Regions from separate parts of the Paenibacillus sp. sgz302190 genome, predicted to be linked through region 1. Evidence: riboswitches for the same ligand, from Rfam matches in the RefSeq annotation. Region 1 holds a riboswitch; each other region holds the start of a gene.

Region 1 (7,806 bases):
TGGAAGGTAAACTTCCAGCCATCATACCATTTCAAAACTAACCCGTTAGGCCCGTTAGATTCTTCTTGGCCTCCCGCATTATCGAAGGATGCCGTTACATGGAAATTAAAGGTTCCTGAAGCGAGATCAATTGAATCTGCTCCCTTGTCAATGATGTTAGATTCCAAAATTGGATGTCTGGTCCGTTGTTCACCTGACAATGCAGTAAGATCATAACGAATGTCAGAAGGATCAATATGTACATTAACCACCTTATCAGACGTAAGTATTACGGAATCATTTTCATCCATTTTAAACGACGGGATCGAAACGTTAGCGCTATGATGAATTGTCGCGACGGCACTATTGCTATCTGCCGAACCAACGCCCGGATCGACTCCGGGCTTATAATGATACGGACTATCTGTCGTATACATGCCGGATACCGGATAATTTGTAACTGACGGGTAGGTTGAATAATAAGTACGCGACCCGTTGTCATCATACATCCACACATACCCTAGCGTTTTCCCTGGATTTTGCGGATCAGGCCAACCCGGATCTCGGAACCAAGCAAAGTATCCGCTATAAGGAACTGCAGTTGCAGAAAATGGCTTCTCTTCACCCGTAATGGTTGGAATCTTCCATTTGTTACCTCCCGAATTTGTTAATACCCCTGCCTCATTTCCGTCTTTGTCTTGCAACCATACTCTCTGAACAGTCTTCCCCGGCGAGGGAGTGATCGTCACATCACTAAAATTAAAATGCTCCATGTTTACAAGCTCACCTGCAAGTCCGTTCGGAGGCGTATAGGCTTGCACGATACTGCTGCCATAATCGATATCTCCAAGCTTAATCGGCGCCGCTTGGGCAGTCTGCGGAATTAAGGGAATCATTAAAGATGCTATAGTCAAAATAATGAGGAAGCGAAAATATATACTTTTCAACAAAACCACCTACTGTTGATTGATTTGATCCTTTAAAAATCCTGTATATATTAAAGTTGGTGAACTGGTATCAATTCCGTTAAAGACAATACGGGTTTGCCGCATCCCATCAACAGGTGTCAAATTGCCTTTGGGGACAGCCTCAAAGGAATACCTCGTTTCATTAATCGAATCCCCTGCGTTACCGTAATAAGAATCTGAGTAAGTGATATACGTATATACGGATCCGGGCTTTTTATAGGGAATATTTACGCCGGACATTCTTGGAAGCATATTCTTGGCTTTCAATGTACCGCTTGCATCATAAGCCTTATCCGTAATACCCGCGCCACAACCAGTAATACTAGTTGCATCTGCAGGAAAACTTTTAATTTTCATCGTTTGTTCTGAAACAACGATATAGTTGTCACCTTTCAATGGCACAGATGCACCTGTATTAAAGTCCAACCACTCGAACTTGCTTACATCATCTGGAACAAGATTTCGGTAAGGATCATTAGGATCGTCCAAATCGACTACAACATATTTATTGACGCTGCAAGACATGTTGCCGTCGGCGGTTGTGGCGGTCAGTAACTCGTCGTGAAATCTCTCGCCGTTCGCTGTTTTTTCAAAGTAGCGCGGAAGCATTGTGATCACATTGGTCTTATGCCAAGCAACTTCCGCCCTCGATACGGCATGTTTGTCAACAGAAAGCGTCTGGCCGCCCTTCGAAGAAAGGATGCGTTCAATGGTTGCCGCCGCTTGGGCGCGGGTTGTCGTTTGGTCCTCTCCTAGCGTTCCGGTGTCATCCATGCCTGTGATCAGACCGGCTTTGGTCGCCAAGTACATCCACTTCTTGTCCTCCGTGTTCTTGTCGCCGGTTGCAGCCCGAACCGCTATGCGCGCCATTTCTTGGCGGGTCATCGGCGTATTCCAGTCCCCGCCCGTAAAATCGCTCCACTCATGAATCCCCGCGCTGACTGCCGCGTTAACGTAAGGCAGATACCAATCACTGCCTGTGGTGGCACCCGAAACTGAAATATGAAGCGCGGAATCCGCCATTTTGATAAACTCCGCCCGCGTTACTTGTTCGTCCGGTTTGAAAGTATGATCCTGGTAGCCGTCCACGTACCCTTTTTGAACCGCACCGGCGATGGTCGCCTCCGCCCAGTGCCCTTTCGTATCGCTGAAGCTGCCCGCAGAAACCGGGCCGGCAATATTCGTTGACTTCGTTGCTGGCGCAGCGGCGGTTGTATCGGCTTTGACATCGTGAATTGAACTTCCGAGCAGCACGATAACCGCTAGTGATGTAACTAATTGAACCCTCATTTATATACCTCCATAGTAAAAAAGTTACTTTTTCCAAAACAAAAAAACCAACTGCTTTCGGCAACCCGGCTGCCGTTTCCTTGAGGGATGTCTTACGACTTATCCCCGCAGAAGTAGGCCCGTGGCTTTGCGTCCCTGTCTTTCGAACAGGTTTGCCTTTTCGTGTTCAGTTGGTTCGTAGGTATTTAAAACTACAGGTATAGTACATTAGATATAATACAAAATCCATATTAACCCATAATCTAACATTTTTCCACAAGTATTTATTCAGCAACAGGCTCACCCAAACGCTTCAAACGGGCATGGACAACGAATCTTCCGGCCACCGGGTCGAGTGCATAATCGCAGGTCGATAGGGTAATAATCCGGTCTCCGGGAGCAACCTCCATATCAGTTGCATAAAGCGATTTTTGTTGAATTTTTTGTAAAAATGCGGCATAATCCTCATCGTCGGAAAATTCCGTCTCGATATAGTTAAACTCAGTTGTCGTATAATACGCTGAAAAAACTTCAGCGATGTAAGAAGCGTTCAAGGTGTCCAGCCGAAATTGCCGGTGCTTGTCGTAGTACGTCTGATTCACATACTGTTTCAAGTCGCCAAACATGGTGCCGTCCTTCATCCGATGGCCGTAAATAATCGTATGCCGCTGCTCCAGGTTTTTCGCATTGCGGTAATCCATAAAAATGCTGCCGGCGCGGGAATCTTCTCCTTTATAATTGCGGCTCAAATACTGCTCATTGTCGATTCCCTGCACTACGGGATAGTCGATGCGGCTGCCCTCCAGACGGATCCAACCGACTATATCCGGACCCAGCTCCAGCAAGGGGCGAAACAAATCGCGAGGCCGGCAGCCAAACATGTGTTCCCTATCGTAAGTAACAGCAGTCACTGACAGGGTTTGACCCATGTCCTTGAGCTGATCCTCCTTGAATAGTTTGCTTGCCTCAGCCAGATCTCTGCGGTTTTCATAGTATCCCCATCCGATCGCCGCCAAACGAAATGCCGCATACAGAAACACGGCTGCCGCCAAAACGGTCCAAACCCGACGCATAAGTCCCATAGGCAACGACTTCCTTTTCAACATATCTATCACGCTTAAAATACATTGCAAAACGAGGATGCTATCCAGCATCCTCGCTTGTTCCAACTGCAAGTTTATTTAGCTTCCTCGTACAAAGCAAGAATTAAAGCGATAGCTTCCGCCCGCGTGGTGCTCTCATTTGGCGCGAATTGATTGTTATCCCGCCCGTTTATGATGCCTCGTTTGTTGGCTGCCGCCACTTCCGCCTGCGCCCACGCCGGAATGCTTTCCGCGTCTTCGAAGATTGGCTTCGCATGCGCGTCGACATCCAGCTTGAGCGCCCGCGCCACGATCACCGCCACTTCCGACCGGCTGATGTTGCGGTCGGCGCGAAACGTCCCGTCTTCATAGCCGTTCATGATACCGGCTTTGCTGACAGCTCCCAGCTGCGGCTTCGCCCAATCCGGCATATCTCCCGCATCGCTGAAGCTTAGCTCTCCTTGGCCCGCGTCCAGCTTCAGCGCCCGACTCAGCAGCGCCGCAAATTCCGCGCGCGTGATCAGGTTATCCGGGCGGAATGTCCCGTCTTCATGCCCATTCGCCAAGCCTAGTTTAGCTGCACGCTCGATCAGCGCTTTTGCCCAGTGCTTATCCAGATCCGTGAACCGGTTTGCGGCCGTAGTCGGCTTCTCGTCAGGCTGCTTGCCGTCCGACTCCGTCTTAGGCTGCTCCTTGTAAGGCTTGAAGGTCGAGTCATCGAGCACAAATTCGACGTTATATTCACCGTTGTATTTGCCCGGCACCGCCATTACGAATTGAGCCAGCACTTTCGTCTTCGCGTCGTTGATCAAAAACTGCAGCGTTCTCTCATTGCCTTTTTCGTTCGTCGATACGATCTCCGCATCGGTTAAGTTGCCTTTGGCGTCTTCAATTTTCAGAGCCGTCACTTCTTTATTCGATACTGTTATTTGCAAGTAACTTTTGCCGTCTTTGATCACCACTTTTGCCGGGTGCAACACAAACTCGTCGGTCACCGACTTGTTCGAAGTCCCGCGAACGTTGAGCTCATAATCAATTACGTACTCGCCCGGTTCGTAGACTAGAGCGAGCGGCTTCACCGGCGCGGTAAGCCCCGCCTTCGTTCCGCTTGCTATAGATACCAGCGAGGACCTGTCAAATACCAAATGAACATCATAATTATGAACATAGCTCATTTCCGGCCAGTTGACATCGACCCACCCGTGCAGCTTCGCATCCAGGTTGTTAACCATGAATTTATAAGTCCGGGTATTGTTTGTGTCGTCAGTCTCCGATACTGAAGGAGTCGACAAACCGCTGCCGGTGTCTGCCTGGAAATCAGGAATTTGTTTGCTATGTTTCAGCGTGAATTCAAAATACATCTTGCCGCCGCTCACCGTAAGTTTGCCTGGCGTAATGACATACTCTTGCATAACGGAGGTCGTACTGGCATTATATTTCAAAAACTTATACGCGATACTGTAGGACCCGTCGGCGATGCCATGGACATTCACCGGCACCGTACCCGGCAATCCGGTTCCCGGGTCCGCTTTTACGGGCTGCAATTGCGCAAACGCGATTTCGAATGCCCGCTCCGCTTCATCGCTTCCGACCAATGTCAGCAGGTAACTGGCCGCGCGATCCAACTCGAAGCTGAACGAATTGTCTGCGCTCAGGATTGCAACCAAGTCCTCCCGCTTAGCGGCAGCCGCTACTTGCAGTTGTACGTCTTCCAGGCTGCCGTCGGCTTTTTTCTTTTGAAGCTTTTTGAGCGTGACGCCCGCATACGGTTCGAACGTCGCTATCTGCTGGTCGCCATTCACATTCAGCTTAACTTCGCTGGAAACGAAGTCGGTAATCGGCGCTCCCGTACTATCTGTAATCGTGGCCGGCAGGGTAAAGATATAGCCGGCGTCTTCCAAAATGACGGAAGCGTGAAATACGCTCAGCGCTTTTTGCAAAACGAGGACAGCCGCATCAACGGATTGCTGGGAAGCTGCCGCACTGGCTGCCGAAACTTTGGCCGCATCGATCGCCGCCTGCAGAGCCGTTTTGGCCGCCGCAGGGTATTGTCCGGCCTCCGTTCCTTCCGCCGCCGCATCCAAATTGCTTTGAGCCGAAGCTATTAACGCATTCAAGCTCGTTTTATCCGTCGCGGACAGCTTCAATCGGATCGCGTAGTCCATTTCATACGGCGTTCCGTTATAACTCGTCGACACATGCACTTGACCGTTCAGCAGCGTTGTCAGGTCCGCCGTCTCAAATTGTACGACCCGCGTGTTCTCTGCGGTATCCGTGCTGACAACCGTCGTTTCCTTCAGTACGCCGTTTTGCTCGACTTTAAAGCTCGGTATGGTCGTGCTGTCCTTCAGCGTAACGGTTACTTTTATTTTTCCATCCGCCACGCTGTACTTGCCCGGCTTCACGAAATATTTGTCCATCGCCGACAATTCCTCTTTGGTTGCATGAAGAACGCTGAAGTTCAGATCTTGCTTTTCCTCCGGAATGACCGGTTGGCCAAATCCCAGCTCCACTTCATACTCATGATCATACAAATTGATCGGTGGCGGGAGCAGCCAATAAATTTTTACCCATCCATTCAAACGGGCGTTCAGATCGCCGACCGGAAAACGGACAACGCGCGTATTGGCAGCCGTATCTTCGCTAACTTTATCCGTTTCCACCAGTACTCCGCCCCGCTCCGTCTTGAAGGACAAAATTTCCGCATTTTGTTTGAGGGTAAACGAAACGTATTTATGGCCGCCTTCCACAATCAGCTTGCCGCTGCTCTTATCTACGTAGTCATACATGACGGACGGGTCGGAAGCTCCTTTTTTGTAAATATAAAATGGGATAGGGTATTCACCGTCCTTAATCTGCCCGTCTCCTGAACCCGGATTCTCAACGATAGCTGTTGCCTTGAATGCAGCCACCGCCTGCGCCAATACGCTGCCGGCTGCGGCAATCTGCGGCCGGGTCGCTGCCAGATTGGCTGCCGTTTCCTTGGCTGCGGCGATCTTCGCTTGCAGCGCGGTCTTGGCAGCCGCAAAAGCTTGCTCGCTGCCGGTCAGAGCCGTTGCTTGATCGTACAGCCTCTGCGCCGTTTCAACCGCCGTGTTCAGCGCATCAAGCTGTTCTCCGTTGTAGCTGATGTAAACTTCTTTCGTTACACCGTTCAGCTTGTAGCGAAGATAGGAGCGGCCCTCCCATTTGGTATTGTCAACGGCGGCTCCGCGGATGAGCACCTGATACACTTTCTTTTGCGCATCGGAACTTTTGCTCAGCAGAAGTGCTTGATTGGCTTCATTCGCATAATCCAAGCCTTCGGCCAGGAAGCCGGCGCCATTGTTCTGGCTCGACTTCTGGGGAGTGGACTGCACCACCTCGGCAGGAGCCGCTCCGTTGAATGTAATATTCGCTCTTACGTACTCGTTGTTGTTGTTCCTCGGTTCAACGAGCACAGCCGTTCCGGCAATCTCCGGAGCGTTCTGCGACAGCCTCGTTGTCGGATTCAGCGAATCGAGGACGATGATCTTAACCGGAGCTGAGGCAACGAACTGATTGTCTGTGTATCCTTTAAGCTGATTGATCGCTTTGGTCACGTTGCTGGATGTCGCATAGACGTTCTGCAGCACGGTTTGCGCTCTGCCCAAATACAGCTGCAAGCTTTCTTTGGAGCCCTTGGTATATTCTCCGGGCGTAACGGGAGGATAATTATAACCTTCTTTACACTCCGCGTACCCAAGCTCATACATTGTTTCCTGATCTTTCATTGCCGTATCGACAAGCGAACGCAGAGCGGTTTTATCGACTTGCGAAATGACCCCGTACTGATACGTGTTCAATGCGGCTGTCAGTGAATGGTAGACGGACTTAATCAACTCGGGAGCCGTACTGCCCATAGCGATAAAATTGTCCGCAAGCACAATGTTTGTATACAACGGCTGCTTGGAGCCTGCCGGATAATTTCCATAATCGGTTCCTTCATACGTACTTGCATATACGGACTTGGAAACAGTAATCAAATCTTGCAGTTGTTGTATAGTAATCGGCTGCTCGGCATTCGTGCAGTTGCTGCCGCCGTCATTGCCCGGCAATCCGCTCGTGTCGATTTCCAACTGAACGTTATACCAGTTATCGTATACAAATCCCGGAGGATATTCAGGGTCGTTTTTGATGACCACATGCATAAGCACGTCCGGTTTCTTGGCAATATCTTCGATATCGATTGTCGTAATCCAGTTGCCCGACCCGTCGTTAGAGGCGCGGACCGGATAGTTTTGATAACCGTCCAAGCCTTGAACTTGCTGAGTGCCGGAATCGATTACCGCTTTGTCGGCTCCTGCTTTGCGAAAGCCGATGTATTGAAAATAGCTGTAGTACTTTGGCGTAATTTGATGCTCGAGCTTCATTTTCCCATCTTTCACGATGAGCTTGCCGGAGCCCTGTACGGACAAATAAATATTCGCAGCGGACGAATCGGCGGTCCCGTCTTTCAAGTACCTGTAGTTCACCGCGTACTCATTATC
Region 2 (7,806 bases), on a different contig from region 1:
CGCTAACCGCCTATCGAACGGGCTGTACCGCGTCTTGGCGGCAAACTGGAGCGACGGAGAAGCAGCTTGCACGCCGGAGGTAGCGCAATCTGCCGGGCAGCGTAGAGAAAGCCTGCAAAAATACAGTTTTTCAGCGCATGCCCCGGTCTCGGCCCCATTCTCGCCGAAAATTCCTGCACAATCGCAGGCTTTCTCCAAACCGAGCCGTTCTCACGGAAAAGCCTGTACTTTTGAGCACTTTTGCAGGTTTTCGTGGTTTTCCGATCCGATTCCGAGCTTCACACCGCACGCTGGGAGCTGCGCGCGGTTTTCATTCTGTCGGCGACGTCCACGACGTCAGGGGAGTTTTTGCTGGTTTTGCGTTGTTACCAGGCCTGTCAAGCCGCGTCACGAACGGCTGGGACGCCGTTCCCAGAAACATAAAAAGCGCCGATCCCGCGGGACCGGCGCTTTTCAATTACTTTTTGCCGCTCGTGTTCGTCAAAGCGGGGAGCAGCTTGGTATCTTTCACCATCGCCGAGTTGCAAATCGGGCAGACCGGATTTTCATCGAAAGAAAAGTTATCCCTCATCCAGCAGGAGCATTGCTCCGTACTGCATGTCCAGATGCTCGTTTCTTCTTCTTGGACGGGTTCCATCGTTTTCTTTGAAAAATACAAACTAACTCCTCCTTTTCAGCCGGGAGTCTGTCCGATGAATTCAGCAGAAGGTATACTTCACTCCGGCATGTGCAAAAGTGACTCCGTCGGACTGACTCCCAGCAAGCAGCTTGGATTGGTCATGGCCGTTCGCGGCCCTCCCCGGTGCAGTTTGTCCGGCTGGAACCGCTGTTCTCCAAAAAGGATATGTGCAGGACTACAGCCTTACGACATTCTCGGCTTGCGGTCCGCGGTTACCTTGAACGACATCGAATTGAACGCGCTCGCCTTCGTCCAGGCTTTTGTAGCCTTCGCCCGAGATCGCGCTGAAGTGAACGAATACGTCTTTGCCTCCTTCAACTTCGATGAACCCAAAACCTTTTTCCGCATTGAACCATTTAACTGTACCTGTTTCCATGTGTACAAAAACCTCCAACCCTAATTTGTGTGATGCATTCACACGTTACAAAAAGTAATTTCGAAAAACCTGATGAAGGTATCTCATTAGTAAGTGAAATGCACAGCTTTGTTAATATATCCATTTTCATGAGAGCTTATTCCTCTTTTTCCAAAAATTAATTCGCAGAGCCGGCGTGTCACAAAGAAAGGAGCAAATCCGTCTCATGTTTATCAAGCTTGAGGGGGAGAGGCATATGGAACAAAAAATCGTAATCATAGGCGGCGGGTACGCCGGAATTAATCTGGCGAACGCTTTGCTGAAGCAGTTCGAAGGACAGCGTGAGTACCGGGTCATTTTAATCGATAAAGAAAGCTATCATCTCAGAAAAGTGCTGCTGTTTCGCGGCGCGGTGGGTGAGGCCGATCTCAAGATTCCGCTCTCCCGCTTTTTTCATACTGCGGTGGAGATCGTGCAGGCGGAGCTTGTGTCGGTTGATCCGGGCGCGAATCGCCTCGCCTTGAAGTACCCGGACGGGCGGGAAGGTGCAATGGCGTACGACCGGTTGATCCTGTGTCTGGGCAGCACGGCTGTGCCGGTTCCTCCCGGTAAGGGCGGCATATCCTTGTCAGGCCTGGAAAGCGGCGCGCAGATTCGGGGCCGCATGGATCACAATGTGCAGCAGGCTCTTTTGCACGTAGACGACGAAGCGTCGAGACGAACGCTTCTGTCCGCCGCGGTTGTCGGCGCGGGCATTACCGGCATTGAGACGGCTGCCGAATTTGCGCACGCCCTGCGGCAGAAAGCGGCTAAGGCGGGACTGGACCCGGCGCTGGCGTCCGTCGTCCTGGTGAATTCACAGCCGCGATTGATGGAAGCCGCGCCTGCCAAAGTAGGCCGGAGAATCGAAAAAGAACTGAACGCACTGGGCGTTCGGGTTATGCATGGCACAAGGGCGGCTGTGTACCATGATCAGCAGCATCGTCTGACGCTGGACAACGGAGCCGCTGTACAAGCGGGACTATGCGTCTGGACGCTGGGCCTTCGGCCGAATCCGCTGATTGCCGGACTCGGACTGCCGACGGAAGCGAACGGGAAGATTAGCGTCGACGGCAGGTATCATGTGCGCGGCTGCCCCGACATGTATGCGATCGGAGATTGTGCGCACATCGTCGACTCGGTCACCGGCAAAGCCGACGGTATGACCTGCAAAGAGGCCATTCCTCAAGCGCAGCGCCTTGCCAAAATCATAAAAGCGGAATATTCGGGCAAGACCGGTCCCGAGCATGCATCCTTTATGAATTTATTTTGCATCGGGCTTGGTCCGGAAAAGGGCATCGTGTGGGCGCAAAAATGGGGGATCGATATGCTGCTTACCGGTAAGCTGGGTCTGAACGTCCGGAAGCTGACCTGGGATTCGGCAAGCCTCTTGGGCGGCAAATCGCTTAAGCGGCAGCAAGCGGAAAGCTTGCGAAAATAGGTTTCCGCACGCAGAGGCAACCATTGACTGAACTTTGCTAATTGTCTTACAATTTAATTATCGTGCAAGCCGGAGAGCCGGCAGCGTTTTGAACCGGTTCTCCCGATAGCTTCCATAAACAGTTTCAAGCAAGGAGGTCGAGCGATAATGAAAGCATCGGACATCATGGTTGACCAAGTAGTGAAAGTTTTGGAAGCGGATACAATCAAATGTGTTTTGGAGAAGTTCGTCAGCCGTGGAATCGGCGGGATGCCTATCGTGAATCACTGCAATCAGATCAAAGGGTACATTAGCGATGGAGATATTATGCGCGCAGTCAGCTCGCACAGCAATGTCGTCGTCGTATCACCTTTTTTTACCTCCACCTGGATGGATACGCAGACGATGGAGGAGAAGTGCCGCGACATTGCCGATGCCAATGTGATGGATTACGCCAGAGCCAAGGTTATCACGGTCAATGTGGACACGCCGCTGAACGACGTTGCGACCCTGCTCGGCCGAAAGCATCTCCAAAAAGTCGTCGTGGAAAAAAACGGCGGCTATCTGGCCGGCATTATCAGCCGCGGGGATATGGTCCGCTTTTTCAGCCGGCAGTACTTATCCAGGCTGCCCGGCTAGCTGCGATAACAAAACATACCCGCACGAACGCTGCGAGGTTTGGACTCGGGCGGTTTCGCGCGGGTTTTTGCCTGTTCGGGGAGGGCGGCTCGGCATCCGCTTAAGCCAGCAGGGCAATCACGAGCAGTTCGTACAGCACCAGCGTCAGGATCGTGGAAGCAGCCGGATTGTAGAAGCCGCGATACATGCCATGATAGGGATGCTCATACATCGAAACCTGGAGATGCACATGTTGTTCATCCACATAGACCAAAATGCCTTCATACGTGAATCCGTCCAAGGTTTGAACATGAACCGTGCGCCCGATGTGGGGAATCAAGGTATCGCGGAGTCTGTCTCTGTTTTGCGGCAGCTCCTGCTCCTCCGAAAAATCAGCCTGATAAATAACCTGGGGTTCCATATACATGATGCGTTCTTGCCCCTTTCTGCACTCGTGTTATTCGCCTATTACGTTATTAGCCTATTCATGCGCTCCCGAAAGGTATAGGCTGCCGCCTATTCATATAAAAAAATGACCAAAGCGATCGCTCGCCTTGGCCATTATCCTGCTTCCTTGATCCTCTAATCCCGCTTAATGGTGATGAGACGGGTTTCAGGATCGTATTTGATGGTTGTGCCGAGCTTTTCGGCGATAAAACGGATAGGAACAAACGTTGTCCCGTTTCGCATAACCGGAGCGCTGTCCAGTTCCACGTTCGTTCCGCCCACTGTTGCGGACTTGCTGTCGACGGACATTACGATGCTTGTGCCGGTTACTCCGTCTTTAATCGTAACCTGCTTCCATTCGGCATTCCATTTGACGTCAGCCCCAAGCTGCTCGGAAAGGAATCTCACCGGAACCATGACGACTTCATCGTCGTTCATATACGGGCTGTAGGAGCCGTATGGATCCTCGTCCGCGGCTTCTTGGCTTTGGACAATGAAATGAAGCTCTTTTTTGGTAACTTGCAAATCTTCCTTCAGCAGCTTGTAAAACGAAGAACTCTTGTCAAAATTGTTCAAAATCGCATAGCCTCTGAACGTATCGGAATCCACATTCAACGCCCCGCCGGAAGTATCGATCGCATCCGCAGTCACGGACTGGTTCAAACTCCAGTTTTCGAAGGCGTAGGTCCATTTTATCCCGGTCACTGCGCCATCCTTATTGGGAGCCGGAATATTGAGCTCAGCCTGCACCTTGCGGATCTGCTTGTTCCGATCGACGTAATAATCGGCTTTGAACGTCAATTTATCGCTGAGGATCGCCGACACTTCCTCGTTGGCCGGTGAATCGGAAGCAGCAGTGTCTTTCATCGTTTTATCGAATTCGTCTACAGCTTTTTTCAAGTACTCATGAATCGTTGTATAAGCGAATTCGACCGCCAGGTTTTTATTGTTAAGATAGGCCATCATCAAATCCGACGTAGTCGATTGTTCCTCCAGATCGGGGTACTCTTCCTTCAATTGTTCCTGAGAAATTCTCATTTGCTCCTTCACAATCGGTACGACCGCATCGTACAGTTGGCCAAGCAGCTCTTTCAAGCCTTGCTCATCGGCGAGGACGTTCGTCAGGAACAGTTTCAAAAGACCGGCGAGCTCGCTGCCTTTTAACTCCACATGCACTTTTTGCATGTTTAGCGTTTCATTGTTCACTTGCTCCGTAGCGTCGGTTACGGAGATTGTATTCGGGTTCGGCGCATTGTTGAAGAAAAACTTATAAAGGGCCGGCCGCAGCTGCTCTGCGCTATTCGTCAGTTTTTGCCTGATTTCTTGAGATAACGGCGCCACCCTTCCGTCAGCCGCCAATGCCGCCTGGTCAAAGACGATAGGCTTCTTGGCGCCGTCAATATGTACGATCATCTTAGTACCGTCGATGACGAGCTGAAAAGGAATCGTCCCTTTGGCGTAATTCCATTCCCCATCGATCGATGCGTGCTGAGCGTCCTGCATTTTAGCGCTGTTGATCGTCAGCTTCGTATTTTTGAACGTTTGGATCAGCGCCTTTTCCTTGGGATCAATCTGATCGCTGCTGCCTGTAATCAGCTCCAGCGCAATCGATCCTTTGGATACCGAGGACTTAACGGTTCCGGTATTTTGCATAGCCTGCCCGAGATCAAGACCCTGAACGGCCTGACAGCCTGTCAAGGCGATCAACAGCACAACAAGCGCGGCGGAAATCCACCATTGTCTATGCTTCTTTTGCATATGAAATCTTCTCCTTTAATTTAATAGGTATGAGGCAGAATGTCTGATAAATTATACGCGAAAAAACGCCGAAGGACTCGCCGAGTTAAGGAGATTTTATGAAATTAGTTATGCAAAATATGCATCAAATTAAAATCGACAAAACATTCCAAAAAAAGAGGGAAATATTGAAACCTGGTCGTATATTATGTAACTAGGTATACAGTCATGCTTGTTTATAGTATAAAGGTAGGTAGGAGCAAATCCTTTTACCTATGTACATAAGCGAAGACCAATTGAAATTGAAAAAGGCAAACCTGATCGAAAGACAGGGACGCAAAGCCACGGGCCTAAACCGTTTCAGACCGAAACGGTACGGCAGCCGGGCCGCCTCTTGCAATTGGTCTTTTTTTGTGCAAATTGAAAGGGAAATGGAGGATACAAATATGAAATTTGGATTTCAAGCTGTTGTCAGGGGGCTTTGTCTATGCTTGCTGCTGCAGTTGTTCATTCCTTTGGCAGAATCGTCGTATGCATATGCCGATACGGGAGCGTGGGGTGTAAAAGTTAATTTCCAGCCTGCGGCTTCACCTGTGCCTGAAGGATTTTTGCCGGATTCGGGAAATCCGTTCAGCTCGCAAAATGGATTCAATTATGGGTGGAATAGTTCTCACACGGATTCTACGGTAAGCGGCAGTACTTATCAACCTACTCCGAATGATACCGCAATTCGCGTTCATAAAGGCGGGGTCTGGGAATTCGAAGTAAACAACGGCATCTATGAAGTTAAGGTAAGCGTCGGCGATTCCGTATATTCAAGCAATAATACTGTAATCGTTGAAGGAGTAAGCTTTTTTGATCGTATCCCTCTTGAGGGAGGGCAGCATGTCATTGCAGCAAAATCCGTTGAAGTTGCAGATGGCAGATTAACGGTCAGTTCCGGCGATGCGGAGGAAGCGGAGACGGCTTTACAGTTCATAGAGCTAACCAAAGTTGGCTCTCCCAGCACTTTGCTCGCCCTCTCTGCTGCCAGCACGCCTGTTATAGGGCCACCGCCCGAACCGAGAAAAGTGCATGGGGACAAAGTGCTGCTTTCGGGCAAGATGAATAACGAGCATAATGCTCCATTTTATCTGCAAGTGGATGGTCTGCAGGAGGAAATAGGAAGGTATATGGATGTAGAAGTGCAGCGAGTGAACCAATTGCTGTCTGATTCTGAACAAAAAGCTGTTGCATGCGCGAATTGCGATCCGGTCTCACTGCAGCGCGCAATCGACAATAGTACGCAAACCCCTTCATTTATTAAGGTGGGGCACTTGAATCTGAATTCTTCGGTAGTTTTCGGAAGTCCCTCCAAACCGGTTGTAATCATTGCGGATGGAATCAATACGAACACCAAATTAAGCATAGATGTATACGGCCTGTTGATTGTTAAGGGCAGCATGAATGCCAATTCGGAGCTAAACTTGCAAGTACATTCGTCTTCGAATGGAACGGAGCCTGCCGATGGGAGCCTCTGGGTGAAGGGGAGCTGGCATCTTAACAACAATTCCTCGGTTAGCGTGGATGGTTTGTTATCTGCCGACAGTCTTACTTTTAACAGCGGACAGTTGAACGTCCGGGCAAAGCGCGTTTTGATCAAAGATCAATTGCATATCAACACGCAAGCGGATATGAACGTAGAGCAAGAGATGATGGTTGGCGGGATCGTCTCCAACAATAGTACTGCCAACATCAAAGTAAATAACAGTGACTTGTTCGTTCGCGACGATGTGCATGTGAACAATCAACTGCATATTCAAACAGGCGGTTTGTTTGCCATCGGCGGCAACATGACGGCCAATCAACGGCCGTTCATCGATACAGGGGTCGGAGGAAACGGATCGACAAGTTTGAAATATGCGCTGCATGGATTAAAGGCGGAGTATTTTAGCGAAGGGAATTTCAAGGGGAATACCGTAACCAGGGTGGATCCGGTTATTGATTTGCAAAATAATCCTGAGTTCCCTGTTGCAGGATTCAATGATCAGGACATTTCTGTCAGATGGTCCGGACAAATTGAGGCTCTGTTCAGCGAAATATATCAGTTTGAATTGCAAACGAGCGGACCGATCAAGCTATGGGTAAATAATAATCTTTTAATAAATAAAGAAGATGCAAGTTTCCAGGGCACTGTAACAGGTTCCGTCTATTTGGCAGCGGGCCAGAGAGAGAATATCAAGGTGGAATATTTAAGTGCAAACCGTAATCCCCGGGCGGCATTGTACTGGTCAAGCAATTCCCAACAGAAAGAACGCGTTCCACAGAGTCAACTGTTTCCTTTTGGGATACCGGTTGTATCGCAAATACCAACAGAAACAAGTCATACATTAACCTGGAATCCAATCTCTAATGCCGATGGATATGAAGTGGAAGCGGATGGCGTTATATACCCGATTGGCCCCACTTCGACATTTGTTCATGAAAACCTGGGTCTTGGAACTCTTCATTCCTATAGAGTTAGGGCAACCA
Region 3 (6,613 bases), on a different contig from region 1:
ACAAATTTTTCATGTCAGGTTTGATGCAAAGCTAGTGGGGAAAACCTGCACTTTCGCAGGTTTTTTCCCTAGCAAGCTGCTTACTGCCCAGTTGTGCAGTTCCACGACCTACACCGGGAAAGGCGTGCGCCCAGAAAAAGCGGCTGTCCTCCAAATTAGCTACACTTGTGTTTCCCTAGCCCTCATAGAGTGCCGCGACTTTTTCGCGAACGGCGCTTCCATCTTTTTTTGCATTGACAATCGCAGCGGGAAGTTTTATATTCGTTGTACATACAAAATAAAAAAACGCGCTGGGAGCTGCGCGCGGTTCGGAAAGGGGCGCCGTTACAATGGATGAAGGATTTCTGCACAATTGTTTATTTTTCACCACGAACCGTTTAAGCCGTGCCATTACGAGAATGGCCGAAGAAGAATTCGCATCGACCGGACTTAGTCCCATGTACGGATTTTTGATCCGACTCGTCATCGGTACTCCCGGAATTTCCCAAAAAGAATTGGCCGAAAAGCTCTATATAACGCCCTCCACGCTTACAAGATTTATCGACAAGCTGGAAGCCAGACGTTTGGTCGAGCGCAAGGTACAGGGGAAAACCGTGCTCGTATATCCGACAAGCAAGGGAAAAGAGCTGGAAGGCGACATTCGTCAAGCCTCGAAAAATTTGCGCCTCAAATATGAAGCCATTTTGGGTGCGGAAGCTTCGGATCAATTGTCCAAAAACCTTGAAGCGACGAGCGAGCAATTGGAAAAGTAAGCATTTCGATTTTTTTAGTATTTTGGTTGTACAACGAAAAAAGGAGTGACCAGCGAGTGAACCGAAGCGTGGGATCGTCGAAGCTTTATTATGGATGGGTGGTTGTGCTCATCACCTTTGTTACTTTGCTCGTGTCGGCGGGAATCCGCTCCATGCCGAGCATTTTCATGCTTCCGTTCGAAAAAGAGTTCGGCTGGAATCGCGGCAGCATATCCGGAGTCGTATCGATCGGCATATTTTTGTATGGCATCGTAGGCCCTTTTTCGGCGGCTTTGCTGGCAAAGTTCGGCATTCGGAGAATGATGGTAATATCGCTGGCGGTATTGGCCATAAGCCTTTCCATTACGCCGTATATGAAATATTTGTGGCAATTCGAGCTCATTTGGGGATTTGTAGCGGGGCTCGGTACGGGGATGATGGCCAACGTGCTTGGTGTGACGGTCTCCAATCAATGGTTCGCCAAACGGAGAGGGCTTGTCGTCGGAATGCTCACGGCCAGCGCGGCTACAGGCCAACTGCTGTTCCTGCCTTTACTGGCCAAAATAACGGTGGAAGCCGGTTGGAGGTATTCGATTTATACGGCAGTGGCGGTCGTTGTGGCCGTGCTCGTTGTCGTAGCGGTCTGGATGCGGAACCATCCTTACGACGTAGGGGCCGCTGCCTACGGTTCGGAAGAGATCGTCAAACCGGATGCGTTCCAAGGAAGCATTTTTCTTACGCCGCTGCGTACGCTTCGGTCGGCAATGAGCAGCAAAACTTTTTGGCTGCTTGCGGGGACGTTCTTCTTTTGCGGCTTCTCCACAAACGGGCTGATCGGCACGCATCTCATTCCGGCTTGCGGGGATCACGGCATTCCGGAGGTGATGGCCGCAGGGCTGCTGGCTCTGATGGGGCTGTTCGACCTGATCGGCACAACGCTTTCGGGATGGTTGTCGGACCGCTTCGACAGCCGCTGGCTCCTCTTTTGGTATTACGGGCTGCGCGGTCTTTCCCTGCTCTTTTTGCCGTATGCGCTTGATTCAAGTCCGATGTCGCTCTTGATTTTCTCGGTCTTTTACGGGCTTGATTGGATTGCGACGGTCCCTCCGACCGTGAAGTTGGCTTCGAAAGAGTTCGGCAAAGAAAAGGCCGGGATGATTTTTGGCTGGGTAGTCGTCGCTCACCAGTTAGGCGCATCGGCAGCGGCATATGGCGCCGGATTGATGCGGGACTGGATGGGGACTTATACCATTGCCTTCATCGGCGCGGGATTCGTCTGCCTGCTTGCCGCAGTTATGGCCGTGCGGATTTCGAGAGCGGGAAGCGCGGTTCGTCAAGCGATGTGATGGATTTTGCCAGGAGAAAGAGGTATAATGCCCAATAGATATGAAATCGCGCTAAACAAAGGCAGGAAACCCGCATGATAAGAAAAATCGTTTCCCTGGCATGCATCGTCCTCGGCATCATCGTTTTTCTTTACCCGACGGTCAGCGATCGCTATGAGAGCTATCAGCAGCAAAAAATTTTGCGGCAATGGCAGGAAAATTTGCGCCATATCGATGAACCGGCCCCCGAGACGGATGCGGCGGCGGTCAGCGCTCCTTCTTCGGCCGGGACATCCGCAGAGATGCCGCCGGTAATCCCTTTGAGCGCGGAGCCGACAGCGATGCCGGCAGCGATGGAGCTGAAAAATATCGAGGGCGTTTTAATCATCGACAAGATTAATTTGAAGCTGCCGATATTAACGGATGCGACGCCGGTCAATCTGAAGCTGTCCCTTGCGAGCATTGCCCATACAGGCAAAGCGGGCGAAGTGGGGAATTATGCCATTGCCGGCCACAGGAACCTTACTTACGGCAAAAATTTCAATAGGCTGGACGAAGTGGACGTAGGAGATTTGGTCGAAGTGGACACAGGCAGCAAACAGTTCGTGTACAAAGTCGAAAGCAAACAGTACGTTCTCCCGGAGGATGTCTGGGTGTTGAACGGGAACGGCAAAGACAGCGAGATTACGCTGATTACATGCCATCCGATGGAAAACCCGACGCACCGCATCGCAGTCAAAGGAAAATTAATAGAAACTAAGACTAGTTAAACGGACAAGTCTATGATATAATCGCTCTATTAAAAAAATAAGATTTCGGTGCTTTCCACCGATAAAGGCAAATCTAGCGAAAGCTAGAGACGCAAAACTAAAGGGCCTTCCTTAGCAAGCGCTAAGTTGGCAGCCAGTTACCGAAAGGAGAGTTTTTTATGTTCAAAAAAACCTTTGTATCCATGATGGTCGTTGCACTTCTTCTGATCCTTGCACCGAAAGGGACTTACGCAGCTTCCGCTCAAGCGGCAGTAGACAAAAGCCTTCTGAACAAAGGAGTCGTTACAGTCAACTACGCGAATGCGAAAAATACGAAAGCCCTCGTCCGGATTTCCAAAGGGAACGTCAAATTTGATTATAACCTGGCTGAAGGCGCCCAGTATCCTCTGCAATTAGGCAACGGCAGTTACACTGTTCTCGTTGCGGAGTCGACAGGCGGCAACAAATATAAAGTAGTCGCGCAAGAAACGGTCGATTTGAAGATGGACGACGAAAATGCAGTGTTTTTGCAATCCATTCCGCTCATCGATTGGAACAAAGATACCAAAGCGGTTGTGAAGGCCAAGGAACTGACGGCCAAAGCCGAGACGGACAAGGACAAAATTACCGCTATTTATGCCTATATTACGGCAAATATTACATATGATAACGATAAAGCGCAAACCGTCGAGGGCGGTTACATCCCGAATTTGGATGAAATTTATGACGCATCGAAGGGAATTTGCTATGATTATGCATCTACTTTTGCGGCCATGGCAAGAAGCGTAGGCATTCCGACCCGTCTGGTTATGGGTTATTCGGCTGAAGCGCCGGAAACTTATCATGCATGGAATCAAGTTTTCCTGAAAGATACGGGCGAATGGGTTACGATCGATACGACGTACGACTCGGCTCGGGTACAAGGCGGACAAGACACGCCGATGCTGAAAGATGCTGCAAACTATACGATCACCAAAATGTATTAAAAGCGAAGTTCCGCTCCGAGAGCGGGAAATACAATAGATGAAGGAACTTGCATTCGAACCTGAGTGCGGGTTCTTTTTTTGTTGCGGCTGTTTGTTCAGTTTATGTTCAGTATTAAGTTTTAGAATACAAAATGTGACTTGTTTTTTACAGAGAGAAAAAAGAAAAAAGAAAGAAAAGTTAATCCGACCGGGAGGGAGTGAAGCAGGCGCCGGAGGCAGAAGCGGGAAAAGGCTTCAATTCGGCCGACAAAGCGTGAAGCAAAGCAACGGAGTCAATTTCATACTTCAATTCCCTTGATCGGTTTGGATCATGAAGGTCGGAGAAATTTCGCGATCCGGCTATTTCAGTTGCTGCGGACCGGAATATATAGAGAAATAGAGCGCAGCGATTGAAATTATGAAATTGACTTCAGCGAGGTTGAACCGGGAATGGAGGAATTGAAAGACAATGTTGAAGAAAAAAACAAGTGCTCTGCTGATTGCACTTTTGATTTTTATGCAGAGCATTTCCGGAGCGGGCTTTTTAAATCAAGCGAGCGCTGCGACGATTTCAAGCAATATTATCGATAGCGTGTCGTTAGCCGTATACGACAGCGCCGGTCAAGTGGTGACGGGCAACGTGTACGAGCAAGGTTCCAAAGTACAGTTGGATTACACATGGTCGCTCCCCAATGGTCATGGTTACCACAGCGGGGATACATTTACGTTCACGTTACCGCAAGAGTTTCTGCTTTTCAATAATATCGGTCCTAGTCCGCTATTAATAGACAACGAAGAAGTGGGAACGTTTAGCGTGAACAAAGATACTCATGCAGCCGTTATGACCTTTAATAACTACATAGAGACTCATGATAACGTACGAGGCATCCTTGCACTCAACACGCAATTCGATAAGCAAAGAGTTACAGGCAGCACCACGCAAATTATTAAAATTCCGATCAAAAGCGGCGAACAAGTCTTTACGCTGAAATTCAAGCCGAACATCACTTCGACGATCGGGAAAAGCGGCGTGCCGCAAGGCTTTAACGCCAAAAACATCGACTGGACCATCGACGTGAACAAGACGCTCGATTCCGTACAGAACGCGGTTGTAACCGACCCGATTCCTGCGGGGCTCTCGATTCCGGTTACGGTGGCCGTGTACGATCTGGGCGTTAACCTGGATGGCAGTGTTGTCCAGGGAGCACTGATTGACCCTAGCAAGTACACAGTGAACAATACGGGCAATACGCTGACAGTCAACTTCACAGACAACCCGATTGACTCGGCATACCGTATCCAGTTTACGACGCCGGTTACCGATGTTGACGCAACGTCGTTCGTAAACACGGCAACGTTTCAGGGCAGCAACAAAGCTCCGGTTAACGCTTCGGCAACCGTAACTGTACAGCATGGAACCGCATTGGACAAATCGTCGACGGGCTACAGCTCAAGTACGCAGACTATTGACTGGGCAATCAAGTACAATTACAACGAAAAAACGATTGCACAGGCATCGGCCTTCTTGACAGACCTGTTCGACAATACGCAGGATCTTGTGGCGGGCTCCATTCATGTATATCCGGTTACACTGGATTCGACAGGAGCAGAATTGCTGGGCAGCGAAGTGCCTGCCGCTCAGTACGCAGTGACTGCCGCATCCGCTGCAGGCAAAAACGGATTCAAGCTGCAGTTCAACAGCGCGATTAATTCGGCCTATAAAGTTACCTATCAAACGAAGGCTAACGATCGCGTTATCACCGATGCTACAATTACGAACAAGGTGACGTCCGGAGGCGGAGACAGCAAGACGGCTACGCGCGGGATTAACCAGGTAGTTCTTATCAAGAACGTCGGAGCGGCAAACTACCAAGCCAAAACGGTAGCATGGAACATCGCGATTAACGGCGATAACGAGCCGATGAGCGGCGTAGTTGTAACGGATACATTTCCGAATAAAGGGCTTCACCTCGTACCGGGTTCGTTGGTAATCAAGCAGGGAACCGTTACGCTGGCGGAAACAACCGATTACACGCTCGACGGTACTGTAGCATCCGATCAGGGCTTTAAAGTGACTTTCGTCAATCCGCTTTCAGACCCTGTCTCGATCAGCTACGTGACCGAGTTCAACAACGACTGGATCAGTCCGGCCGGAAGCACGACCGATTTCATCAACAATGCGACAATTGACTGGACGGACGCGGATTCAAACACCCATACGAAAACGGTGTCTGCAACTTTTGTTCCAAGGAACGAAGTGAAGAACAACGGGTTCAAGTATGGGACCTACAACGCTTCAACGAAACAGCTAACGTGGACGGTAGGGGTAAACTATAACGGCAAAACGCTGAACGGAGCTGTAGTCGAGGATCTTTTGGAATCGCAGCAGAAGCTGGTTGCGGGTTCTCTTGCCGTCTACAACATGACGATCCCGGCAAACGGCAATGCAGCTCAAGGCACAGTAGTCGACAATACTTACTACAATTATACGGTAGGCAGCGATAACAAGCTGGTCGTTACATTCACGCAAGCCATTTCGGCCCCGTACTTTATTGTTTTTAAAACAACCCTTGAGGGCGAGCTTATCAACAATACAGTGAGCAATACGGCCAAATTGTTTGATGGAACCAACCCTGTGTCCAACAATTTGACGGCCTCCGTCAACATTCCGAAGGGCGGCGAGTACGTCAACAAGAACGGCGTGCAGAACGGAGATAAAATTAATTGGACGATCAACATCAACCGCGGTCAATCTACGGTAGCGGATGCGAAAATCGTCGATACGCCGACCGATAACCAACTGCTGCTGCCGAACACGTTCCATCTGTTTGCAACGACAATTG
Region 4 (7,806 bases), on a different contig from region 1:
CGATGCCGGAGGCAACTACGGCGCGCTTGAATCGTACGCTTCGCTGTATGCCGTTGAAAAAGCGGCCCGTTCCGCGCTGAAGCAGGGGAGGGCAACGCTCCTCTCGCAGCTGGTCGGCGATCCGGAGCAGCTGCAATACCGGCATGTGCTCGAAGCGCTCAAAAAAAATGATCCCCTGGTCGTGGAGATCATGACGGAAGCTGCGACCTATTTTGGGATCGGGCTTGCCAACCTGCTCAACATTTTGCATCCCGAAAAGGTGATCCTCGGGGGGCCTCTTCTGGCAGAAGGCGAGCTGTTTTTCCAAATCGCCACACAGGTCGCGATCCGTAAAGCTTACTATTATCCGGCTTATCAAGTCGTCTTCAGCAAAGGCAATCTCGGCGAAGAAGCTTTGGCTATCGGTGCCGCCGTTATGGTGATGAACCAGTTGATCAAGCTTTAACCGACTTCAGGAAATCGAGCAGCAGCGAGTTGAAAGCTTCCGGGCTTTCCATAGGCGTCAGATGGGCCGCTCCCGGAACAATATGAAAGCTTGCGCCGCGAATACGTTCAGCCATCGATTTCATCACTTCCGGCGTCGTAATCGCATCGTGCTCGCCTGCGATGACAAGGGCCGGCACATCGATCGCTGCGAGCAGATCCACGGAATCCTCGCGGAAAGCCATAGCCAGGCTGGCGTGGACGAGCCCTTCCGGCTGCATCTCGTCCATCACGGCGCTCAGTTCCCGGACGAGTTCAGGCTGCGTTTGCCGGCTTTCCTCGGAAAGCAGCTTGGGCAGCATAGCGTCCCTGGCAGCGGCGGCGCCTTTTTCGTAGAGGGAGGCCGCCATGTTCATCCGGTTTTTGCGGCCCTCCTGAGGGTCGGCTTCCGGACGGGTGTTGGCCAGCACAACCGCCGCAAATCGCTCCGGCGCCTTGCGCAGCAGCGAGAACACTACATAGCCGCCCATGGAGAAACCGCCAAGGACGGCTTTTTGTATGCCCAGCTTGTCCATCAGAGCGAGGACATCGTCGGCATACCGGCTTAGCGCGATGTTGGATGCCGGGACAGCGGACTGCCCCATGCCGGCGAGGTCCGGGATGATGGCCCTATAACCTGCGGCGGCAAGCGCATCCGCTTGACGGCTCCACATCCGGTGGTCCAGCGGAAACCCGTGCAGCAGGATGACCGGGAGCCCTTCTCCCTGGCTTTGGCCCAGATCTTGAACAAACAATTGAGATTCATGAATCGTCATTTTCACGGATACCCTCTCCTCCGGTTATGTCTTGAAGTTGTTTCCTTTTCATCGTACACGAATTGATCCCGGTTTTCCATCTCCGCCCTGCCGAAGCCGCTTTTTGAGCGCTCGCCAAGGGCTTTTTTCATATTCGCGGGCGTAGAACGGCATTCTGATCGGCAATAACACGCAGCGCGGTAGAAAACCTCATAGTCGAATAAGACTAGTATGGGGCTTCAAGGGCCGTAATATGCCCGAGTTGCTGGAAATTACTTCTATATAACGTGTCCGAATCAGGACGATTTTAGTTCCAGGGAAGTAGAAAAATAGCGAACGATATCGAAAAAGTTATGTAATATACCAAAATATTATGGTTAACTCATACTTCCCTAACAATTGCTTGATATCCTCAAATCATCGCGAATCCATTAACCATTTTAAGGCAACGAAGGATACAGTATGAAGAATTGGAGTTGAATCGAATGACAAAAAAACCGTGGTCTACGCAAGAATTGGACAAACTTATTCGACTTTCCAGCGAGTGTCCCCCCGTTGTTATTGCCAAAGAACTATCCCGCCCCGTGACATCAGTCCGTAAAAAAATGAGGGAAATCGGGATTAGTTATGTAACCGGAGAACAATGGAAAAAACGACAAATTCAGTACCTTATCTCCGACGAAGGCAGCTTGTACAAAAATCAGGTAAGCCCGTCGCCGCAAAGCTCCGATCTGGAGTCCCCAGTGCTTGACGAGTTCTGGAAAACGCTAGTAACGATGGCGAGATTGGCAAAAAAGAGAGGGAAGCGGGTCGACGTGCTCTCTTTTATCGATACATACCGAAAAATACGGACAGGCGGTTAAAGTTTAAGCCTGCTGTCCTGGATAGGCGGACTACAGCCGCCCGCCCTACTTAAACTGCAAAAGCACATACAGCCTCCGGACGGGGCCGCTCAAGACGAGACGGTTCCGGCGGAGGCTTTTCTCATTTTTTTGTTGCAAGATGGTCTGGAACGATGTCGAAAAAACGAAAAAAACGCTGTCGATTCATGTATTGGAAGCGGTTACTTGTAATTTATATGAACCGGCGCGGATAAAGCCGGGCCTTTCGTGTTAGGGGCGTCCTAAAAAAATAAGGTAAATTTTACTAGTAACCTCCAATAAAATTATTTATTAAAATACCGTAACTAGTATATCTTTCCTAGTGTTTTATTATATGTAAAGTAAATATATCTATATAAATACAAATTCTACAAATATTCGACAAAGGCAAACCTATGGAAACGTAGGGACGCAAAGCCATGGCCTAAGGCATCGCATTACTTTTTCACAAGAGATGAGATGCTATGGTCGACAGGTTGCCGGGTAACAGGGGCTCCCCTTTTATTCGGGGTGGGCCTTTTTCGCTTTGGGGTGTTAAAATTTATCAAAGTTTCCAAGACCAAGAGATTATTTCGCATGATGGGGGGAGTAATTATGCAAAAGCACTTTTTACCATTAACGCATGCTCAAAAACGGATTTGGTATACCGAGCAGTTTTATCCCGAAACCAGCGTTTCAAATTTGAGCGGTATCGTTAAATTAAAATCCGCAGCGGGGATCGACGACCGGATGTTGAACCGGGCCATTCGTCATGTGGTCCACAGCAATGAAGCGCTGCGCTTTAAGCTTGCGCTTGATGAGGCGGGCGAACCGCGGCAGTACGTTGCCGATTGCGAGGATTTTGATATCGAGTGGGTGGAAGTTCGTCAAACGGGAGATATCGATGCCGTGACGGAACGGGCGCAAACGGAGGCCTGCCGGCCGATGGCGCTCTACGATAGCGAGTTATTCCGGTTTATCGTCTTCAAGATCGGCCCTGCGGAGATCTGGCTTTTCGCGGCAGTGCATCATATCGTTTCCGACGGGATTTCCATGGTGCTGCTGGGGAATCAGCTCATCGATCGCTATTTGGAGCTGGTCAAAGGAACCGACGCCCTGCAAACGAGCCAGCCCTCTTATGTGGAATATATTTTGAGCGAAGCGGAATATGAGAAGTCCGAACGGTTTCAAAAGGACCATAAATTTTGGAATGCCCAGTTCGATTCCATTCCGGAGACCGTGTCTCTCAAACGAGGGGATTCCTATTTGGTCGAGACGGATGCGATTCGATTGACGGAAGAAGTGCCCGCTTTTTTACATGAAAAAATCGGAATGTTTTGCCAGGAGCATGGGATCAGCGTTCTCTCGCTGTTTTTAAGCACTCTCCATATTTATATGTCGAGAGCGACGGGGCAAACCGAGACGATTCTGGGAACGTTTATGGGCAACCGTACGAACGCAAAGGAAAAACAGATGTTCGGGATGTTCGTTTCCACCATTCCGGTAAGAGCTCACGTTGATGAGAACGCGGATTTCCTCAGCTTTGCCAAACGGATCATGAAGGATCAATTGGCGGTCATCCGGCATCAGAAATATCCTTATAACCAGTTGATCAGTGATTTGCGCGTCAAGCATGGACAATTGAACCGGCTGTTCGGGATATCGCTCGAATATCAGGTCATGTTATGGACGGAAAAGGAAGGTCTCTCTTACATGATCGAGCCCCTGTTCAGCGGGCATGAAGTGAACGATATTTCGATCCATGTCAAGGACCGGCCGGATACGGGCATGCTCATGATCGATATGGATTATCGTTCGGAAATATTCGAACCGGAAGAAATAGAAGCTTTGTACCGCCGGCTATTGACATTGCTGGACCATGCGCTGACCTTTCCCGAGAAGGCGATCCGGGAGCTGGCATGGCTGCCGCAGGCCGAGCAGGAATGGCTGCTGCAGCAGGGAAGGAGCCCGCGTCTGGGATATGACCGGGAAATGACGCTGCATGGCTGGTTTGAGCGGCAAGCCGCACGGAATCCCGAGCAGACTGCCGTATTCTTTGAAGGCGAACAAATGTCCTACCGGGAATTAAACGAACGTGCTAATCGCCTGGGTCGTCTTTTGCGTGAAAAAGGAGTTGTGCCGGACGCGCCGGTCGCGATTTTGCTGAACCGGTCCGAACGGGCGATCATCGCTATGCTCGGCATCCTGAAAGCCGGCGGAGCTTATGTGCCGATCGACCCCGGATTTCCGGAGGAAAGAATCCGGTTCATGATCGCGGATTCGGGCGCGAACATCGCCGTGACGGAAGCGGAGCTGGCCGGCCGATACGATTTGCCGGTATCGGAACAAATCGTCTTTGAAGACGTGGAGACGTCCGGGATGAACAGCGGCGGGAATTTGCCGCCGAGTGCCGGCTCCGGAAATTTGGCGTATATCATGTATACCTCGGGGACGACCGGCAAGCCGAAAGGCGTCATGATCGAGCATCGGCAAGTCTGCCATTTGATCGAGGGATTGCAAAGACAAGTATATGAGGCGTATGAGCCAGGCCTCCATGTGGCGCTGCTCGCTCCTTTTCATTTCGACGCATCGGTTCAGCAAATTTATGCTGCGCTGCTGCTGGGACATACGCTGTATATTGTTCCCCGAGCAAAGGTGACGGAGGGGCGGACTTTAGCCGGGTATTATCGCGACCACGCGATCGAAGTGACCGACGGTACGCCGGCTCATTTGAAAATGTTGGCTGCGGCAGCGGATGAGTCCCGCGGATTAAGTCTGCGCCATATACTGATCGGAGGAGAGGCGCTGCCTCGCGAAACTGTCGGCAACATATTTGATTTGTTTGCCTCAGAGGACCTGTCCCCTGCAATCACTAACGTGTATGGGCCGACAGAATGCTGTGTCGATGCTTCCGCCTATGACATTACGCAAGCTGCCTTCCATTTGACTCAAGGGAGCGTTTATCTGCCAATCGGCAAACCGCTTGGCAACAACCGCTTTTACATCCTGGATGCCTATGGGCGGCTGCAACCGCCGGGGGTGGAGGGCGAATTGTACATTGCCGGAGACGGAACAGGCCGGGGGTATTTGAATTTGCCGGAACTTTCGTCCGCCAAATTCGCTCCCGATCCGTTTGTCCCGGGTGAAATGATGTACCGTACGGGGGATATCGCCAAGTGGCTGCCGGACGGGAACGCAGCATATGCCGGTCGGATCGACGATCAGGTCAAAATCCGCGGGTACCGGATCGAGCTTGGCGAAATCGAAGCCGTGCTCCACAAGCATCCGGAAGTCGGCAAAGCGGTGGTGCTGGCTCGTCCGGAAGCGCAGGGCGGAGCGGAGCTTTGCGCCTATCTGGTCTGGAAAAACCGGGAGCGGCCGGCCGCTTTCTCCGAACTGCGCAAACATCTGGCGGTCGAACTGCCGGATTATATGCTTCCGGCTTATTATGTAGAGCTGGACGAAATTCCGCTCGCCTCAAGCGGCAAGATCGACCGGAGAGCCCTGCTGCAGCATGAGGCGGCAGCAGCCGGCGGCGCGGAATATGTCGCTCCGGGAACCGGCCGGGAGCAGCAGCTGGCCGATCTTTGGCAGGAGGTTCTCGGCATCGCCCGCGTCGGGATTTACGACAATTTCTTCGAGCTTGGCGGGCACTCGCTGAAAGCGATGACGCTATTGTCCCGCATACATAAGCAATTGGGCGTGGAGCTGCCGCTGCAGGTATTGTTTGAGACGCCGACCGTACACGCCGTTGCGCGGTATGTTTCCGAGGCGGGCCGCAAGGGATACCGGGGGATTGAACCGGCTGCGCCAAGGGAGATGTATCCTTTGTCCTTTGCCCAGCAGCGCGTATTTATCGTTAGCCGGCTGGAGGGAGCGGGGATCGGCTACAATATGCCGGCAACCGCGACGATCGAAGGTTCGCTGGACGTCCTGCGGCTCGAGCAGGCCTTCCGCGAGCTGATCGGGCGGCATGAGGCGCTGCGCACCTCTTTCCATACCGTCGACGGCATTCCGCTGCAAAAGGTGCATGACGACGCGCCTTTTGAAATTACGCTAGCCGAAGCTTCCGAACCATCGGTCGATGCCTTGATGGCCGCATTTGTCCGCCCGTTCGATCTCGGACAAGCGCCGCTCCTGCGGATCGGGCTTGTCCGGGTTAACGAGAGCAAGCATATGCTGCTGTTTGATATGCACCATTTGATTTCCGACGGCGTTTCCATCGGACTGATTTTGCATGAGCTGGCCGGGTTGTATGGCGGGGACGACCTGCCTGAGCTGCGGCTGCAGTACAAGGATTACGCGGTGTGGCAGAACGAGCGGTTTGCCCAAAGCGCCCCGGAAGGGGAGAAATACTGGCTGCAGACGCTGAGCGGAGAGCTGCCGGTCCTGCAGCTGTTGACCGACCGTCCGCGCCCTGCGGTGCAAAGCTTTGAAGGCGACCGGGTGTCGTTCATCGTGAACAACGATGTAAAGGACAAGCTGAACCGGCTGGCCGAAAAGAGCGGAGCCACGCTGTACATGGTGCTGCTTGCGGCCTATTGCGCGCTGCTGTCCAGATATACGGGGCAGGAGGATATGATCGTCGGCACGCCAACCGCCGGCCGGAACCATGCCGATACGGAAGGTATCGTCGGCATGTTCGTCAATACGCTGGCGATCCGGGTTAAACCGGAGCGGAGCCATACCTTTGCCGATCTGCTGCAGCATGTGCGCCTTTCGGTGCTTAACGCTTTTGAGCATCAGAGCTATCCGTTTGAACGGCTGGTGGAAAAGCTGAATCTGCCACGGGATTTAAGCCGGAATCCGCTGTTTGACACGATGTTTATTTTGCAAAATGCTTTTGCGGAAATTCCGGAAATCGGCGGCATGAAGCTGTCGGTCCGGGAAACGAATTTCCGGGTGGCCAAATTTGATCTGACGCTGCAGGTCAAGGAAGAACAGGACGGCCTTGTGCTCGACATGGACTACAGCACCCGGCTGTTTCGGGAAGAGACGATCCGGCGTATGCTCGGCCATTACATAAACCTCCTTGAGGGCATCGCCGCCGATCCGGGACTGGAGTACGGACGGTACGAATGGCTTGCCGACGAGGAAAAACAGCGGATCTTGACCGGCTTCAATCCGGGAGTGACGGAATATCCGCGCGAGAAGACGATCGTGCAGGTGTTTGAAGAGCAGGCGGCGTTGACGCCGGACCGTCCGGCGCTCGCTTTTGAAGGGATGCTGCTTACTTACGCCGGGCTGAACGAGCGGGTGAATCAGTTGGCCGGGGCTTTGCGCGCCCAAGGGGTTGTTCGCGGGGCGGTCGTTGCCGTGCTCGTGGACCGGTCGGTGGAAATGATCGCGGGGATATTGGCGATTGTGAAGGCCGGAGCAGCCTACGTGCCGATCGACCCGGAGCATCCCGCGCAGCGGATCGGGCACTTTTTGGCGGACAGCGGCGCCTCCTTGCTGCTCACGCAGCGGCCGCTGGCGCATCTGGCCGAGCAGGCCGGATATGAGGGCGCGTATCTGTTTGCCGATGACGAATCGCTTTATCAGGGGGATGCTTCCAATCCGGAGCCGGAGTTCGCGATAGAGCCGGGGGATCTGGCGAACCTTACCTACACGTCAGGCACGACGGGGAACCCAAAAGGCAACATGGTCACGCACGCCAACATTTTGCGCACGGTAAAAAACGCCAACTACATGCAGGTCACCGGCGAGGACGTTGTGCTGGCCCTTTC

What was found. A riboswitch is a leader RNA that binds a small molecule or an ion and turns the genes downstream of it on or off. The one in region 1 is predicted to bind cyclic di-GMP.
Region 2: it holds a riboswitch for cyclic di-GMP, as region 1 does, so the genes downstream of both, AC6RNO_RS08010 (fibronectin type III domain-containing protein) here and AC6RNO_RS32615 (S-layer homology domain-containing protein) in region 1, are expected to answer to the same signal.
Region 3: it holds a riboswitch for cyclic di-GMP, as region 1 does, so the genes downstream of both, AC6RNO_RS34280 (transglutaminase-like domain-containing protein) here and AC6RNO_RS32615 (S-layer homology domain-containing protein) in region 1, are expected to answer to the same signal.
Region 4: it holds a riboswitch for cyclic di-GMP, as region 1 does, so the genes downstream of both, AC6RNO_RS35415 (amino acid adenylation domain-containing protein) here and AC6RNO_RS32615 (S-layer homology domain-containing protein) in region 1, are expected to answer to the same signal.

What each region holds. Positions count from the first base shown of each region.
Region 1 covers NZ_JBZYAO010000048.1:15,088-22,893, forward strand. The annotation lists gene AC6RNO_RS32610 (DUF5704 domain-containing protein) at 1-926, opposite strand, end outside; gene AC6RNO_RS32615 (S-layer homology domain-containing protein) at 936-2,237, opposite strand; cyclic di-GMP riboswitch class I at 2,294-2,404, opposite strand; gene srtB (class B sortase) at 2,501-3,298, opposite strand; gene AC6RNO_RS32625 (NEAT domain-containing protein) at 3,394-7,806, opposite strand, start outside.
Region 2 covers NZ_JBZYAO010000004.1:287,332-295,137, forward strand. The annotation lists gene AC6RNO_RS07980 (cold-shock protein) at 458-658, opposite strand; gene AC6RNO_RS07985 (cold-shock protein) at 855-1,055, opposite strand; gene AC6RNO_RS07990 (FAD-dependent oxidoreductase) at 1,291-2,514, shown strand; gene AC6RNO_RS07995 (CBS domain-containing protein) at 2,662-3,132, shown strand; gene AC6RNO_RS08000 (LSm family protein) at 3,233-3,538, opposite strand; gene AC6RNO_RS08005 (stalk domain-containing protein) at 3,694-5,316, opposite strand; cyclic di-GMP riboswitch class I at 5,596-5,690, shown strand; gene AC6RNO_RS08010 (fibronectin type III domain-containing protein) at 5,742-7,806, shown strand, end outside.
Region 3 covers NZ_JBZYAO010000055.1:37,432-44,044, reverse strand. The annotation lists gene AC6RNO_RS34295 (MarR family winged helix-turn-helix transcriptional regulator) at 330-752, shown strand; gene AC6RNO_RS34290 (MFS transporter) at 809-2,077, shown strand; gene AC6RNO_RS34285 (class D sortase) at 2,152-2,826, shown strand; cyclic di-GMP riboswitch class I at 2,883-2,971, shown strand; gene AC6RNO_RS34280 (transglutaminase-like domain-containing protein) at 2,985-3,791, shown strand; gene AC6RNO_RS34275 (collagen binding domain-containing protein) at 4,240-6,613, shown strand, end outside.
Region 4 covers NZ_JBZYAO010000065.1:3,403-11,208, reverse strand. The annotation lists gene AC6RNO_RS35430 (ROK family protein) at 1-445, shown strand, start outside; gene AC6RNO_RS35425 (alpha/beta fold hydrolase) at 435-1,238, opposite strand; gene AC6RNO_RS35420 (hypothetical protein) at 1,703-2,080, shown strand; cyclic di-GMP riboswitch class I at 2,475-2,582, shown strand; partial or broken gene AC6RNO_RS35415 (amino acid adenylation domain-containing protein) at 2,693-7,806, shown strand, end outside.